3 regions of the Bradyrhizobium sp. SZCCHNGR1005 genome follow, and region 3 is predicted to be linked to each of the others. Evidence: predicted binding sites of a transcription regulator. Region 3 holds the regulator's gene; each other region holds the start of a gene.
The links. Region 3 encodes HrcA, which represses chaperone genes, less so after heat shock. Its sites were predicted from a motif close to GTTAGCACTCNCNNNNNGNGAGTGCTAAC; they were not measured.
Positions count from the first base shown of each region.

Region 1: groES (co-chaperone GroES) is a predicted target of HrcA. The motif match lies at 714-742, and genes of this name have one in related genera.
Region 2: groES (co-chaperone GroES) is a predicted target of HrcA. The motif match lies at 1,566-1,594, and genes of this name have one in related genera.

Region 1 is NZ_JAUEZC010000014.1:5-5,401, forward strand. It holds gene QXZ85_RS32030 (usg protein) at 118-402, opposite strand; gene groES (co-chaperone GroES) at 785-1,099, shown strand; gene groL (chaperonin GroEL) at 1,189-2,829, shown strand; gene lepB (signal peptidase I) at 3,192-3,959, opposite strand; gene QXZ85_RS32050 (DUF2778 domain-containing protein) at 5,017-5,397, opposite strand, start outside.
Region 2 is NZ_JAUEZC010000003.1:748,536-753,932, reverse strand. It holds gene groL (chaperonin GroEL) at 1-1,051, opposite strand, end outside; gene groES (co-chaperone GroES) at 1,170-1,466, opposite strand; gene QXZ85_RS16000 (hypothetical protein) at 1,791-2,297, shown strand; gene QXZ85_RS15995 (protein phosphatase CheZ) at 2,413-3,192, opposite strand; gene QXZ85_RS15990 (L,D-transpeptidase) at 3,503-4,288, shown strand; gene QXZ85_RS15985 (DUF2076 domain-containing protein) at 4,360-5,184, opposite strand; gene QXZ85_RS15980 (ChbG/HpnK family deacetylase) at 5,314-5,397, opposite strand, start outside.
Region 3 is NZ_JAUEZC010000002.1:619,459-624,855, reverse strand. It holds gene QXZ85_RS08960 (hypothetical protein) at 1-361, opposite strand, end outside; gene grpE (nucleotide exchange factor GrpE) at 547-1,170, opposite strand; gene hrcA (heat-inducible transcriptional repressor HrcA) at 1,304-2,392, opposite strand; gene rph (ribonuclease PH) at 2,543-3,256, shown strand; gene rdgB (RdgB/HAM1 family non-canonical purine NTP pyrophosphatase) at 3,253-3,891, shown strand; gene hemW (radical SAM family heme chaperone HemW) at 3,884-5,035, shown strand; gene QXZ85_RS08930 (penicillin-binding protein activator) at 5,102-5,397, opposite strand, start outside.

The DNA of each region.
Region 1 (5,397 bases), on a different contig from region 3:
GCAAACACCATGGTCAAAAACAACACCCGATATACCCAGCAATCGCTTGACAGCTAAGACAGTCGCCGGGCTCGTGCTGCGCACGCCCCGGAATGACACCGTGGTTGTGGTTACCGCTCAGTGCAGGCGGAACACGCCGTCGACGGCGCGCAGCTCGGCCGGCTTGATCAGCTTGGAATGCGCGACCGTGACGGAGAACAGCGGCCCTTCGAGCTTCTTCTGCCAGAAGCTGAGGAAATCCTGCAGCGCGGGGAATTTCGGAAACAGGTCGTAATTCTGCCAGACGTAGGTCTGGAGCAGCGAGGGATGATCCGGCATCCGATACAGGATCTGCGCCGTCGTCAGCCCGTAACCCAAGATCTGTTTCCGAAAATCCTCGGAAACGGCAACCTTCGACACCATGCCAACCTCCATTCTGTGGAAGCGCATTCCGGCGTGGCCACCGGGATCGAGCCACCCGGGTGAAGATGCGCTCACGTGAGAGAAATGTGACGCATGACCTCAATCCATCACAAGCCTAAATGTTTAACGGGTTGTTGAAATTTCCTGCATTAGCAGCGACTTAGCCCAGGTGCTAATACGGGGTTTCCCGATCTGTTCCGGCCCGGTTAACGATGCCGGGACCTTCTGGCAGACGCCGCGGTTGACTGCTAATTTTTCTGCTACAAGCCCTTGCCGGCCCCAGAACTCTCGCCTATGTCCTGCGCGGCAGGGCTGGCACTCGCTGGCATCGACTGCCAATCTCCAGAAACTGATAATTGCCTCAATAGCTTAGGAGGACTGTATGGCTTTCCGTCCGCTTCACGACCGCGTCGTGGTCAAGCGCATCGACGCCGAAGAGAAGACCGCTGGCGGCATCATCATCCCCGACTCGGCCAAGGAAAAGCCCTCGCAGGGCGAAGTCATCGCTGTGGGCCCCGGCGCCCGCGACGAGAGCGGCAAGCTGGTCCCGCTCGACGTTCAGGTCGGTGACCGCGTGCTGTTCGGCAAGTGGTCGGGCACCGAAGTCAAGATCGACGGCCAGGAGCTGCTGATCATGAAGGAAAGCGACATCATGGGTGTGCTGACCGACGCCGGCGCCAAGAAGAAGGCCGCCTAACCCCACGCTCGCACGCTCACCCCTGAGGAGCGCCCCGCGGGCGCCCCGCGAAAGGGTGAGACAGACATTTCAACTCAGGGAAATCCAATATGTCAGCCAAAGACGTGAAGTTCGGCGTCGATGCTCGCGACCGCATGCTGCGCGGCGTGGACATTCTCGCCAATGCCGTGAAGGTCACGCTCGGTCCGAAGGGCCGCAACGTCGTCCTCGACAAGTCGTTCGGCGCTCCCCGCATCACCAAGGACGGCGTCACCGTCGCCAAGGAGATCGAGCTCGACGACAAGTTCGAGAACATGGGCGCGCAGATGGTGCGCGAGGTCGCCTCGAAGTCCGCTGACGCGGCCGGCGACGGCACCACCACCGCGACCGTGCTGGCCCAGGCCATCGTGCGCGAAGGCGCCAAGGCCGTTGCCGCCGGCATGAACCCGATGGATCTGAAGCGCGGTATCGACCTCGCGGTCGAGGCCGTCGTTGCGGACCTCGTCAAGAACTCCAAGAAGGTCACGTCGAACGACGAGATCGCCCAGGTCGGCACCATCTCCGCCAACGGCGATGCCGAAATCGGCAAGTTCCTCGCCGACGCCATGAAGAAGGTCGGCAACGAGGGTGTCATCACCGTCGAGGAAGCCAAGTCGCTGGAGACCGAGCTCGACGTCGTCGAGGGCATGCAGTTCGACCGCGGCTACATCTCCCCCTACTTCGTCACCAACGCCGACAAGATGCGCGTCGAGATGGACGACGCCTACATCCTGATCAACGAGAAGAAGCTGTCGTCGCTGAACGAGCTGCTGCCGCTGCTCGAAGCCGTCGTGCAGACCGGCAAGCCGCTCGTGATCGTCGCCGAGGACGTCGAGGGCGAGGCGCTGGCCACCCTGGTCGTCAACCGCCTGCGCGGCGGCTTGAAGGTCGCGGCCGTCAAGGCTCCGGGCTTCGGCGATCGCCGCAAGGCCATGCTGCAGGACATCGCGATCCTGACCGGCGGCCAGGCGATCTCGGAAGACCTCGGCATCAAGCTCGAGAACGTCAACCTCTCCATGCTCGGCCGCGCCAAGAAGGTGATGATCGACAAGGAGAACACCACGATCGTCAACGGCGCCGGCAAGAAGGCCGACATCGAGGCGCGCGTGCAGCAGATCAAGGCGCAGATCGAGGAGACCACCTCGGACTACGACCGTGAGAAGCTGCAGGAGCGTCTGGCCAAGCTCGCAGGCGGCGTCGCGGTGATCCGCGTCGGCGGCGCGACCGAGGTCGAGGTCAAGGAGCGCAAGGATCGCGTGGATGACGCGATGCATGCGACCCGCGCTGCTGTCGAGGAAGGCATCCTGCCGGGCGGCGGCGTCGCCCTGCTCCGTGCTTCCGAGCAGCTCAAGGGCCTGCGCACCAAGAACGACGACCAGAAGACCGGCATCGAGATCGTCCGCAAGGCGCTCTCCGCCCCGGCCCGCCAGATCGCCATCAACGCGGGCGAGGACGGCTCGGTCATCGTCGGCAAGATCCTGGAGAAGGAGCAGTACGCCTATGGCTTCGACAGCCAGACCGGCGAGTACGTGAACATGGTGTCCAAGGGCATCATCGACCCGACCAAGGTGGTTCGCGCCGCGATCCAGAACGCGGCCTCCGTGGCTGCGCTGCTGATCACGACCGAAGCGATGGTCGCCGAGCTGCCGAAGAAGAACGCCGGCGGCCCCGCGATGCCTCCGGGCGGCGGCATGGGCGGCATGGACTTCTAAGGTCCGTTCCTCTCTCGAATACGAAGGGCGCGGTGCAAACCGCGCCCTTTCTGTTTGGATAGAAAATTCAGTTGAGCCATGCATCGCTGCTGGCGCGAATCCACAATTGAAACCTGTGTTATGGATTCCGGGCTCGCGCTACGCGCGCCCCGGAATGACGCTTGAGTTTGACGCAAGCTTCCGTCGACCACAACGGCGATCGATCTATGAGCGCATTTATCATAGTCAACTCACCGCCCCTGCTCTTCCTCTCCGTCATTCCGGGGCACGACGCAGTCGCGAGCCCGGAATCCATAACCACGGGACGGAGTGAGTGCGCACGATGCCCGCTCGGAAACGGCAGCAACAGCAGTCTCTCGCTACTACCTCACCATCGTCCCGATCCGCTCGAAGCGGATCCGGCCTGGCCTGCTCGTATCGGATCCGGCGAGCGAGAAGTAGATCGTCGCGGCGCGGCCGATCACGTTCTCGATGGGAACATAGCCAACGGCGCTGAGGACGCGGCTGTCGGTAGAGTTGTCGCGGTTGTCGCCCAGCATGAATAGATGGCCAGCCGGCACGACATAGACGTTGGTGTTGTCGAAGAAGCCGTTGTCGACACAATCCAGCGTCTGATAGCTCACGCCGTTCGGCAAGGTCTCCCGCCAACGCTTGACCCGTTCGTCCGCACTACCGCCGCAGGCGGCTTCACCGACCAGATCGTCGAGCCGCTCGCGCTGAACCGGCTGGTCGTTGATGTAGAGCAGGCCCTGCCTCATCTGGATGCGGTCGCCGGGCAGCCCGACGATACGCTTGATGTAGTCGGTCTTGCCGTCCTTGAGACGGAAAACCACGACGTCACCGCGCGCCGGATCGCGGCCCCAGATACGTCCCGCTGACGGCGGCGTGAACGGCCACGTATAACGACCCCATCCATAGGGGTATTTCGAAGCGAAGAGATAGTCGCCGACCAGAAGGGTAGGAATGTTTGACGCGGATGGAATGTTGAACGGCTGAAAGAGGAAGGTGCGGATCAGCAGCGGCGAGGCCAGCAGCAGGCACAGCAACACGAAGCCTGCGGTGAAGATGGCTGCAATCGCCCACCATGGCTCCCGCTGCGGACCGATCGCTCCAGCCTCGACGCTCGTCATGACATTCCCCAGCCTGTCCTGCCGCAAGGATGGCCGATGGCGGCACCACACGCAACCACGAAGTGCTTGCGCATGGTGCGCCATCCCTCACTGCTGGCGGCGATACATCACGTCGCTGCGCAGTACGTATTTGCGCCCCCTGGTGACGGGATCACCGCGATGCATGATCGGGTGATGAAACAATAGCGCCATGCCTTGCTCCGGCGTGATCACGTTCGAAGTGGAGGCCGATCCGCGCTGCAAAGGCGATCGCCTGCCCGCACTCTGCATTCGCAGCTCGTCCGTGCCTGGCGGGCAAATCAGTTGTCTCTTCCGACCCGTCTTACGCGCATCGAACAGCCCGACGGGTAGCTAAAATGAGCTGCGCGCAAGAACTAATTCCATCAGCTCGATCAATCGGATCACGCCACCCACCCGGCTCCCGCATAAAATTCCACTTTCGTTTTTTCAGAAATTATGCATATATAGCCGTCGTCCCGCCTCATCCGAGGGGCGTACGCGTCGTCGCGAACGTCGAGTGCGGGATGCGGTGGCCGCGACGATGTCAGGCGCTTTTGCGCAAGACGACTGATGTCGTTGCGGACGACGAAATCGTAGGGTCCTGGCGCCGCGACGCTGGCGCTAAATTCGTGATGATGCAACTCGACATCGCTTTGCGATGCGAGGGCATCAGGCGGGTGACGGTGGCATGAAAGCCCGTTCACCGGGGAGACTACGTATAAGCCGTTCACCCATCGCGCAGGGAAGGCCGGATGATCCGGCTCGTACCTGTGGTGACTGCCGCCTGCATTTTCTTCTGCAGGCGGGCCATGGGTGCGGACGGCACCCGGCCTTCCCCGCGTCCTCTTCTGATTGGAGGACGAAAGCTGCAGCAAAGCTCGGGCACGACGTGCTGCGAGATCGTAAAATTGTGTCTCGTTTAATGGCTCAACCGTCAACTTCGTCATTGCGAGCGAAGCGACGCAATCCAGAACTGTCGACGCGGACGGAGTCTGGATCGCTTCGTCGCGTTGCTCCTCGCAATGAGGTCGAACCCGCGCGATCTACGCGTCGCGCCTCACTGGATCCGTGCGACCACGGCGAGCTTGCGAATGCCCTTGTTCTTGTAGGCATCGAGGAAGGCGTAGTAGTCGCGGAACGACACGCAGCCGTTGGAATCGCCGTTCGGACCGAGCATGAACGTGTGCGCGAGCAGACCGTCGCGGCCGTGGATCGCCTCGCTGCCGCCGATCGGATTGAGGCGCAGCGCCGGCACGCCGTGGAACAGCGCCTCACGCGGCTTGAGCTCATAGATGTGCGGCGGGGTGACGCCGCGCATCCGGATGTTCTCCGAGCGCGGATTGTCGAGATTCTCGCCGAGACCGGAATGCGCCTCGAGCTTGGTGCCGTCAGGCAGATACACGGCCCTGGCCGAGATGTCGTAGACCGCCGTCGAGCG
Region 2 (5,397 bases), on a different contig from region 3:
CCTTGATCTGGCCGACGCGCGCCTCGATGTCGGCCTTCTTGCCGGCGCCGTTGACGATCGTGGTGTTCTCCTTGTCGATCACGACCTTCTTGGCGCGGCCGAGCATCTTGATGGTGACGTTCTCGAGCTTCATGCCGAGGTCTTCCGAGATCAGCTGACCGCCGGTCAGGATCGCGATGTCCTCGAGCATGGCCTTGCGGCGATCGCCGAAGCCCGGCGCCTTGACGGCGGCGACCTTGAGGCCGCCGCGCAGGCGGTTGACGACCAGGGTCGCGAGCGCCTCGCCCTCGACGTCCTCGGCGATGATCAGCAGCGGACGGCCCGACTGCACCACGGCTTCGAGCACCGGCAGCATCGCCTGCAGGCCGGACAGCTTCTTCTCGTGCAGCAGCACGTAGACGTCGTCGAGCTCGGCGGTCATCTTCTCGGCGTTGGTGACGAAGTAGGGCGAGAGATAGCCGCGGTCGAACTTCATGCCTTCGACGATGTCGACCTCGGTATCGAGCGACTTGTTCTCCTCGACCGTGATGACGCCCTCGTTGCCGACCTTCTGCATCGCCTGGGCGATCATCTTGCCGATCGCGGCGTCGCCATTGGCGGAGATGGTGCCGACCTGGGCGACCTCGGAGGACGAGGCGACCGGCTTGGCGCGCTTTTCGATGTCCTTGATCACGGCGGCCACCGCGATGTCGATGCCGCGCTTGAGATCCATCGGGTTCATGCCGGCGGCAACCGCCTTGGCGCCCTCGCGCACGATGGCCTGGGCCAGCACGGTCGCGGTGGTGGTGCCGTCACCGGCGGTGTCGTTGGTCTTGGAGGCGACCTCGCGCAGCATCTGCGCGCCCATGTTCTCGAACTTGTCCTCCAGCTCGATCTCCTTGGCGACGGTGACGCCGTCCTTGGTGATGCGGGGGGCGCCGAAGCTCTTCTCGATCACGACGTTGCGGCCCTTCGGACCCAGCGTGACCTTGACGGCGTTGGCGAGAATGTCGACGCCGCGCAGCATGCGATCGCGCGCGTCTCCGGCGAATTTGACGTCCTTGGCTGCCATTTTTGAATGTTCCTCTGGTGGGACCTCATCGCCAGGGCTGTGTCCGCCCTTCGGTGGCTGATGAGGTTTGCAAAATCTGTCGCCCCGTCGCGCTTGGACGCGCGGGGCGCGAAGGGGATCAGGCCAGCACGCCCATGATGTCGGACTCCTTCATGATCAGGAGTTCCTCGCCGTCGAGCTTGACTTCGGTGCCGGACCACTTGCCGAACAGCACGCGATCGCCGACCTTGAGGTCGATCGGCACCAGCTTGCCGCTTTCATCGCGGCCGCCGGGGCCGACAGCCACCACTTCGCCCTGCGAGGGCTTTTCCTTGGCGGTGTCGGGGATGATGATGCCGCCCTTGGTCTTCTCCTCGGCGCTGATACGCTTCACCACGACGCGGTCGTGCAGCGGACGAAATTTCGATTTGGCCATGACGTTTCCCTTTGCGGGCGCTTCGAACGGGGTTGCTGTCGGAAAAGAATCTGAATGCGGCCACATTTAGCGCGAAGCTGGCGCCAACTGACTCGCCCCTTTGGCAATCGTGCCCTCCGAGTGCTAAGGTCGCTCGGGAAATATGGCTTGACGCCGATCCTGTCAAGCAAACCGGTTAAGCCGTTCTTGAGGCTGTTATAAGATGCTACCTGGGGTAAACCATGGTGGCGAGGCAACGGCGGCATCCGACGTCGTTGCCCTTGCGCCTGATTTGCGCTTGGTTGCCGGACGGGGCAGCCATGATCTTGTTTCTAAGGGGATCCCATGAAGAGTTCACGGTGCGCGCGGGCGGTTGCCAATCTGGGAATCGCTTCAGCGCTCACGATCTTTCTCGCCGCGTGCAGCAGCTTCAGCCTATCGCCCTCGGCTCCCGTCGCGCCCGAACCCGGCGTCGAACCTGAGGTCCCGTCGACGATCCGCCCCGATGAGCTGGTCGGCAAGTGGGGGCTCGCCTCGTATCAGAACCCCACCGACCGCGCGCGCACCGAGAAGATGGCGGTGGCGCAGTGCAAGCAGCCCTATACGATCGGGGCCGGCACTTCGGGCGGCGTGGTGATGCATCTCGCCGATCAGGCCACGCCGCAGGAGCTGCGGCTGAAAGGCTCATCCAGCGGCAAGAACTATATCGGCCCGGCCGGGCCTCCCGGCGGCGAGCAGGATCGCGAGGTGCTGTCGTTCGACGGGCGGGTGCTGGTGACCCGTTTCGTCGACAAGGATGCCGCGACCCGCTACGGCAACATGGTCTATGTCCGTTGTGGGCCGCGGGCCTGACGATCGAACCGACCGTTGGACGGTCTTCATCCATCAAAATGAAAAACGCCGGCATTGTGCCGGCGTTTTGTCTCTCGCCCTGACGCCGGCCCCTCCGTCCGGCGCGGTCGATGGCTCAGTTGAACATGGCGTCGATGTCGTCCTGCGAGGCATGGCCGACCTCGCCTTCAGCCTTCGGGCCGTTGAGCAGGCGCGCATCGCCCTCGCGGGTGTCCACGATCGGAGGGGTATGCGCCTTGATGGCGTCGACGCCGCCCCAGATCTCCATCATCACCACGATGTGGTGCTCGATGAATTTCATCGTGGTCATCACCTTGTTGATGCGCTGACCGGTGAGGTCCTGGAAGTTACAGGCCTCGAAGATCGAGACCACGCGCTCCTGGATATCCTCGGAAAGGATTCGCTGCTGATCCGCCGAGTCGACCTTGGCTAGCGCGCTCGCCGCCTGGTCGATCGCTTCGGCCGCTTCGAGGATCTGCTGGGTCGCCTGTTCGGTGCCGCCGACCACCGCGCCGAGTTCGCCATTGACCTTGGCCATTTCCTGGCCGTCGAAGCTCTTGGCATGGAGTACCGCGATCTCGCCCTTGGTGCGGTTGATCGCGTCGTGGATCAGGTCGAGTTCGACCTTGAGCTTCTCGCACTGCTCGATTTGCGCACGGTAGGTCTCGAGCAGCGCGCGCGCTTCGGCGACCTCGCGAGCTGCGGATTCTTCGATCGCGGCGTTTGCCGAGCTGGTGCCACCGTTGCGCATGACATTGGCCATCTGAGTGCGGATCGCGCGGAGCTCGTCCATGATTTCCTTGTGCTGCGGGCCAATCTCGCCGCCCGCGAAATCGGGCTCGGGCATATGGCCGAGAATTCCTTCTTCGATACGAAAACGCTTGCGAACCGACATGAGATAATCCCTGTCCTCAACTTCAGTCTGTTCTAAGCGAACGCTATTTAACATCACGTTCACAACGGAAACTCTCAACGGACACGTGTTTGCGGCCGCGGTTAGCCGCGGTTAACCATGCCGATGAGCCCTTCATCCAAAATAAACGCTAGCCGCCGAATCCGCCCCGGCTTGGCGCGATGGTGAATCAAAACACGGCCCGTGTTTACCAAACCGATCGGCTTTTGATCTTAGTTGGCGGCATGCGCGGGCGGATGCTCGACCTCGCGCGATGAACAATCTTCAAGACGAAACAGTACAGAGTACGTCGATGTTCAAGTCCATCTTTCCAGCGCTGATTGCCGGCGCGTGCTTCTCTTGTATGGCGGTCGATCGGGCCGCGGCGATCGACGCCGCGGGATTTCAGCAGCCGACCGTGATCTATGCCGGCCCACCGGAGCAGAGCGCCCCCGTCCGCTCCGCCTATGTCGAGCGTTCGCGCATGGGTGGGGGCTTCATCGAATTCCTGTTTGGCGACCCGCAGGGACGGGGCTACCGCGACGATCCGGCGGAGCGGCCGATCTATCAGCAGCAGCCGTCCTACTATGAGCCGGAGCGCTCCGGCGGGGCAGTCCCCGAGCAGGAGGAGGCTTATGATCCGCAGCGCCCGCTCGATCCGAAATACGAGAAGCAGATCGTTGAGTATGACGGCAGAGAACGGCCGGGCACGATCGTGATCGATACGCCCAACAAGTTCCTCTATCTGGTTCAGGGAGACGGAAAGGCGTTGCGTTATGGGATCGGTGTCGGCCGTCCCGGCTTCACCTGGTCGGGCGTCAAGACCATCACCAACAAGCGCGAGTGGCCGGATTGGACGCCGCCGGCGGAGATGCTGGCCCGCAGGCCCGACCTGCCGCGGCACATGGAAGGCGGGCCGCAGAACCCGCTCGGCGCGCGCGCGATGTATCTGGGGTCCACGCTGTATCGGATTCACGGCTCCAACGAGCCCTGGACGATCGGGACCAATGTGTCGTCCGGCTGCATCCGGATGCGCAACGAGGATGTGATCGACCTGTATGGCCGCGTCAATGTGGGTACCAGGGTGATCGTCATTTGAAGCCGATCGGCTTTCAATAGCAAAAGGCCGCCCCAATAGGCGGCCTTTTTTCTTAGCAGAGGGAGGGGCTATTACGCGTAGTCGCTGCCGTCGTCACCGCCATTGTCATAATCGCCGGCATCCGCATCCATGTCGTCGCGATCATTGTCATCATTAGAGGCCTGGTCGAACAGGCCGGAGCGGCCGCTGTCGCCGGAGCGGCCGATATCGTCGATGCCGGCATCGCGCGCCAGCGAACTGTTGGACTGATCGCTCCAGGGCGAGCTCGATCCAGGACGTTCCTCGATGATGGTGGTGTCGCCGAAGGCCTGATGCTGGCCGCCGCCCATCATGTTGCGGATGCCGCCCAACAGCAGCGAGCCCCCGACCATGCCGGCCGCCGCGGCTGCAGCCGTGCCGAGGAACGAGCCCCCGCCGCCGCCGAAGATACCGCCTTGCGGCTGACTGTAGCCGCCTTGACCGTAGGCGCCGCCCTGGCCGTAGCCGGCGCTCTGGCCGTAGCCGCCCTGACCGTAATAGCCGGGTTGCCCCTGGGGCATCGCCTGGCCGCTGTTCCACACCGGCCGGCTAGGGGCACTTGGAGGCGGAACGTTGGGGACCGAGCCGCGGGATTGGCCGGAGCCGAAGATCGTCTCACGCATCGAGTCCAGGAAGCCGCCGGACTGGCTCTGCTGCGGCGCCTGCGCCTGCTGCTCCAGCTCTTCGATTCGCGCATTGGCCCGCTTCAGCGCTTCGTCCTGCACCAGCACGGTCTGCACCAGGGGATAGACCGCGTGCGGCGCGCGCTGCAGTCCCTGGGAGATAGCGGCGGCGGCCTCCGGATCACGCGGTGCACTCTCCAGCTTTGCAAGCCGGTCGAACAGATCGTCGATCAGTTGGCGTTCTTGCGGTGTCATCAGATCCTCCTGCCGCCTCGTCTGGCGAAGCGCGGCCAAGAATCTAAGGGCGGTTTATGTGGCAGCTAGTGGGGGGCGGATTAAATTTCTGTATGCGTCAAAGTGACCGCCGCGTTCACGGCAGCGTCGTCAATCCAGCCGCACGCCGTGTTCGGCGAGCAGGTCGGGAAATTGTTCGCCGGCGAGATAGCTGTGCTCATGCTCGCGCTGCAC
Region 3 (5,397 bases):
TCGATTTTCGCAGGATGAGAGCGCTCAGACCGAGAGACAGAGCGATGGCCAGGAACACGAGGCCATCGACGACGTCCTCAGCATTCCAGCCAAGGGCGCGGGCAATCAGGATCCCGGGGAGATAGACGAAGACCGCCATGGGCGGGTTCGTCTCCAGGATTTCGGAATATAGCCGCTGCCCGTCGAGCCAGCGCTCGCCCGCAATCAGCAGCCAGCTCACGTCGGGGCTCGCCGCCACAATGTGGCGCATCACGATCGCTGCGCTGAACGCCGCAACGATCGCGCCCCATTGCAGGGCTAAGGTCCGGTCCACCTCCGGCCTGCAGATCGGCCGGGGCGCGGTATGGATATTCATAGCCATGGCGTACACCCCCGCAACTCTCGGGACCGTAGCCAAGCGCCATTAAGGCTTTGTTTCAGGAGCTCCGGAGAAGATCCGGACCGCGTTGCGATCGCTACGCAGCCGGAAGCCACGGCACGACACCGTGGCTTCACATTCGTCATCCGTCGATCGTTGACGAAAGCGGCCGAGCACTGAGCGGAAAATCAAGCCGCGCTGTTGGGTTCATCCGTGTTTGCAGCCGCCGGCGCAGCCTTCGGTCCGCCCTTGGATACGCCGACCAAGGCCGGCCGCAGCACGCGCTCGCCGATCGTATAGCCCGCCTGGACCACCTGAACGACCGTGCCGGAGGGTACCGACGGATCAGGAACCTCGTACATCGCCTGATGAAAATTCGGATCGAACTTCTGGCCGGACGGATCCAGCTTCTTCACGCCGTTCTTCTCCAGCGTGTTGTGCAGCGAGCGCTCCGTCAGCTCGACGCCTTCGATCAGCGCTTTCAGACCGGGGTCGGCTGCGGCCCGCGCTTCTGCCGGCACCGCATCGAGCGCACGCTGCAGATTGTCCGCGATATCGAGTACATCGCGGGCAAAGCCCGTGATGCCGTACATGCGCGCGTCGGCAACTTCCCGCGCCGTGCGCTTGCGCAGATTTTCCATCTCCGCCAGCGTCCGCAGCATCTTGTCCCGGGCCTCGGCGGCCTCCTTGGCCAATGCCTCCACAGAGCCGGTCTCGGGATCGTCGGGCATCACATAAGGCCTGGAAACGACGGGTTCGTTGGCCTGCGCCGGGTTCGCCGGATCGTTCTTCTGCAGGTCGGGATCGGTCATGGACAGACTTCTCGCAAAATCAACTGGAAGGGGGGTGTGTCGGCCGGGATATCGTGCTTTGAGCGCCGAAAATCAAGCACAGCATGGACTTGGCCGACGAAGTCACGGTCGAGCAACCCCGCTGTTGCCCTCATCAGCCACCCAGAAGCCGGCTGACCAGACGCGCGGCATAGTCGACGGTCGGGATCACCCGCGCATAATTCAGCCGCGTCGGACCGATCACGCCGAGCACACCGACGATGCGACCCCTCGCATCGGTATAAGGTGCCGCGATGGTCGACGAACCCGACAGCGAGAACAGCTTGTTCTCGGAGCCGATGAAGATGCGGACGCCTTCCGCATTTTCCGCCCGGCCGAGCAGATCGATCACGCCGCGCTTGGCCTCGAGATCATCGAACAGCTGGCGCACGCGCTCGAGATCTTCGAGGGCGTGCAGATCGTCGAGGAGATTGGCATGGCCGCGAACGATCAGCTGCCTGTCATCATTGTCACCGCCGGACCAGCTCGCAAATCCTGCGGCGATCACCTTCTGGGCCAGTTCGTCAAGCTCCACGCGATCTCGCGCCAGAGCGGTCTCGAGCTCCAGCCGCGCGTCGGCGAGCGTCCGTCCCCTGATCCGGGCATTGAGGAAGTTCGAGGCCTCGGTCAGAGCCGACGAGGGAACGCCCGGCGGCAGGGTCAGGACCCGATTCTCGACCTGGCCATCTTCGCCCACCAGCACGGCCAGCGCCCGTTCCGGCTCCAGCCGCACGAACTCGATGTGCTTCAGGCGCGAATTGGACTTGGCCGTGAGGACCACCGCGGCCGCCCGTGTAAGGCCGGAGAGCCGGGTCAGCGCCTCATCCAGCGCGGCCTCGACCGATTGCGCCCGGCCGACCGATGCCAACTGGCCCTCGATCGATTGCCGCTCGGCTTCGGTCATGTCGCCCACCTGCATCAGGGCGTCGACGAAAAAGCGCAGGCCGAGCTCAGTCGGCAGCCGTCCGGCGGACGTATGCGGCGCATAGATCAGGCCAAGCTGCTCGAGATCGGCCATGACGTTGCGGACCGAGGCCGGTGACAACGGAACCGTAATCAGGCGGGAGAGGTTGCGCGAGCCGACCGGCTCGCCGGTCGCCAGATAGCTTTCGACGATCTGCCGGAAAATCTCCCGCGACCGCTCGTTGAGCTGCGCGAGCCCGGCAGGCGGTGTTATCAGGTTGATCGGGTCGTGGTGTGCCACAGCTATCCCCTTCCGGATTGCCCATAATTTGTCCATGCGGCAGGCCCGTGGCAAGCCAGTCCGGGGCACGATAAGGCCTTGCCGGTCCTGATCACCCCCCCTACAAGGCCTCGGCATAGCCGATATTTTACCCTGCTTCGGAGGATTCTCATGCGGCCGAGCCGCCGTGCACCGGATGAACTGCGCGCCGTCAGCCTGGAACGTGGCGTCGTCAAATATGCCGAGGGGTCCTGCCTAGTGAAGTTCGGCGACACCCATGTGCTGGTTACTGCCACCCTGGAGGATCGCTTGCCGCCCTGGCTGAAAGGGCAGGGCCGCGGCTGGGTCACCGCCGAATATGGCATGCTGCCGCGGGCGACCCTGGAGCGGACGCGGCGCGAAGCCTCGGCCGGCAAGCAGAGCGGCCGCACGGTCGAAATCCAGCGCCTGATCGGCCGCTCCCTGCGGACCGCGATCAACCTCGAGGCACTCGGCGAGCGCCAGATCACTGTGGACTGCGACGTGCTCCAGGCGGACGGCGGCACCCGCACCGCATCGATCACCGGCGCCTGGGTCGCTCTCGCGGACTGCATCAGCTGGATGAAGGCGCGCAATATGGTGAAAACCGAGGTGCTGCGCGACCATGTTGCTGCGATCTCCTGTGGTGTCTACAACGGAACCCCGGTGCTCGATCTCGATTATGCTGAGGATTCCGAAGCTGAGACCGATGCCAATTTCGTGATGACTGGCGACGGCCGCATCATCGAAGTACAGGGCACGGCCGAGAAGACGCCCTTCACGGAGGCCGAGTTCCTCGCCTTGATGGCGCTTGCGCGCAAGGGCGTGGCCCGGCTGGTCGATCTACAAAAGCTCGCGGTCGCATGACGAACACGCACCGGCAAATCGAAGGCCGCCTCGTCATCGCCACGCACAATCCCGGCAAGCTGGCCGAGATGCGCGAGCTGTTGGCGCCGCATGGGGTCGAGGCAGTATCGGCCGGCGAGCTGGGGCTCGGCGAACCCGACGAGTCCGGGGAAACGTTCCAGGCCAATGCGCGCATCAAGGCGATCGCAGCGGCCAAAGCCGCGCAATTGCCGGCGTTCGCCGATGACTCCGGCATCGTGGTCGAGGCGCTCGACGGCGCACCTGGCATCTATTCGGCGCGTTGGGCGGGACCATCCAAGGACTTCACCGCCGCGATGACACAGATCGAGCGCCTGTTGCAGGAACGCGGCGCGACGTCGCCGGAGCAGCGCCGCGCGCATTTCGTCTCCGCGCTGTGCGTGGCCTGGCCCGACGGCCATATCGAGGAGGTCGAGGCGCGCGTCGACGGCACCCTGGTCTGGCCGCCGCGCGGCAATGCAGGCTTCGGCTATGATCCCATGTTCCGGCCCGACGACCACGACAGGACATTCGGCGAGATGACCGCGGTCGAAAAGCACGGCCTGCCGCCGCTCGGGCTCGGCCTGTCGCATCGTGCCCGGGCCTTCGTGAAGCTTGCGGAGATCTGCCTTGCCTGATCCGTCCGCTTTCGGCGTCTATGTGCATTGGCCGTTCTGCCTGTCGAAGTGCCCCTATTGCGACTTCAACAGCCATGTCCGCCACGTCGCCATTAACCAGGAGCGCTTTGCGCGCGCGTTCGCGCGCGAGATCGAGACCACCGCGGGACGTATTGGGCAGCGCGATGTCACATCGATCTTCCTCGGCGGCGGCACGCCGTCGCTGATGCAGCCGCAGACCGTCGGCACCATCCTTGATGCCATCGGCAAACATTGGCGCGTCGCCGCTGATGTGGAGGTGACGCTGGAAGCCAATCCGACCAGCGTCGAAGCCACGCGCTTTGCCGGCTATCGCGCGGCCGGCGTCAATCGCGTCTCGCTCGGCGTGCAGGCGCTCGACGACGTCTCGCTGAAAATGCTGGGCCGTTTGCACACGGCGCAAGAAGCCATGGATGCGGTTGCGATCGCACGCAGCACGTTCGGACGCTATTCGTTCGACCTGATCTACGCGCGTCCCGATCAGACGCCACAGATGTGGACGGAGGAGCTCAAGCGCGCCATCGGCGAGGCGGCGGAGCATCTGTCGCTGTACCAGCTCACGATCGAGGAGGGCACGCCCTTCTTCGGCCTGCACGCCGCGGGCAAGCTGAAGACGCCGGACGAAGGTTTGGCACGGGTACTCTACGACGTGACGCAGGAGGTCTGCAGCCGTCACGGCCTGCCGGCCTACGAGATTTCCAACCACGCCCGACCGGGCGCGGAATGCCGGCACAATCTGGTCTATTGGCGCGGCCACGAATATGCCGGCATCGGACCCGGCGCGCATGGCCGGCTCGACATCAACGGCGTCCGCTACGCCACCGCGACCGACAAGCGCCCTGAGGCCTGGCTGATGCGGGTCGAAGCCAACGGCCATGGTGTGACTATCGACGACGCGCTCAACCGCGAAGAACGTGCCGACGAATTCCTGCTGATGGGCTTGCGGCTGGCCGAAGGCATCGATCCCAAGCGCTACGCGGCTATTTCAGGACGTACGCTCGACCCGCAGCGGATTGCGCTGCTCCGCGAGGAAGGCGCGATCGTCGTCGATACCGACGGCCGGCTGCGCGTGACGCAGGAGGGGTTCCCCGTGCTCGACGCAGTCGTGGCCGATCTCGCAGCCTAGAGCATGATCCGGAAGAGTTGAGACCGGTTTTCCCAAAAGATCATGCTCGAGTAATAGCGAGATCTTTTAGGTGGCGCTGAAGCTCTTCGGCGACCCCGCAACCGCCTGGCCACCGGCCGATGCCACCCGCATCACGGCAAGCCCCCGCTCATTGGTCCCGTCGGTGCGGAAGCGGAACAGGCCGTCGATGCCGGCAAAACCGGATGCGTTGGTCAGCACGTCGGGCGCGAAGCGCTGCGGGCCTTGGGTCCGCGCCAATGCCGCAACCAGCGCCACCGCATCATAGGCGAGCGTCGCGGTGCGTACCGGCTCCGAGCCGAAGCGCGTGCGATAACGGCCGGAAAAGGCGCGGAAGCCCGATG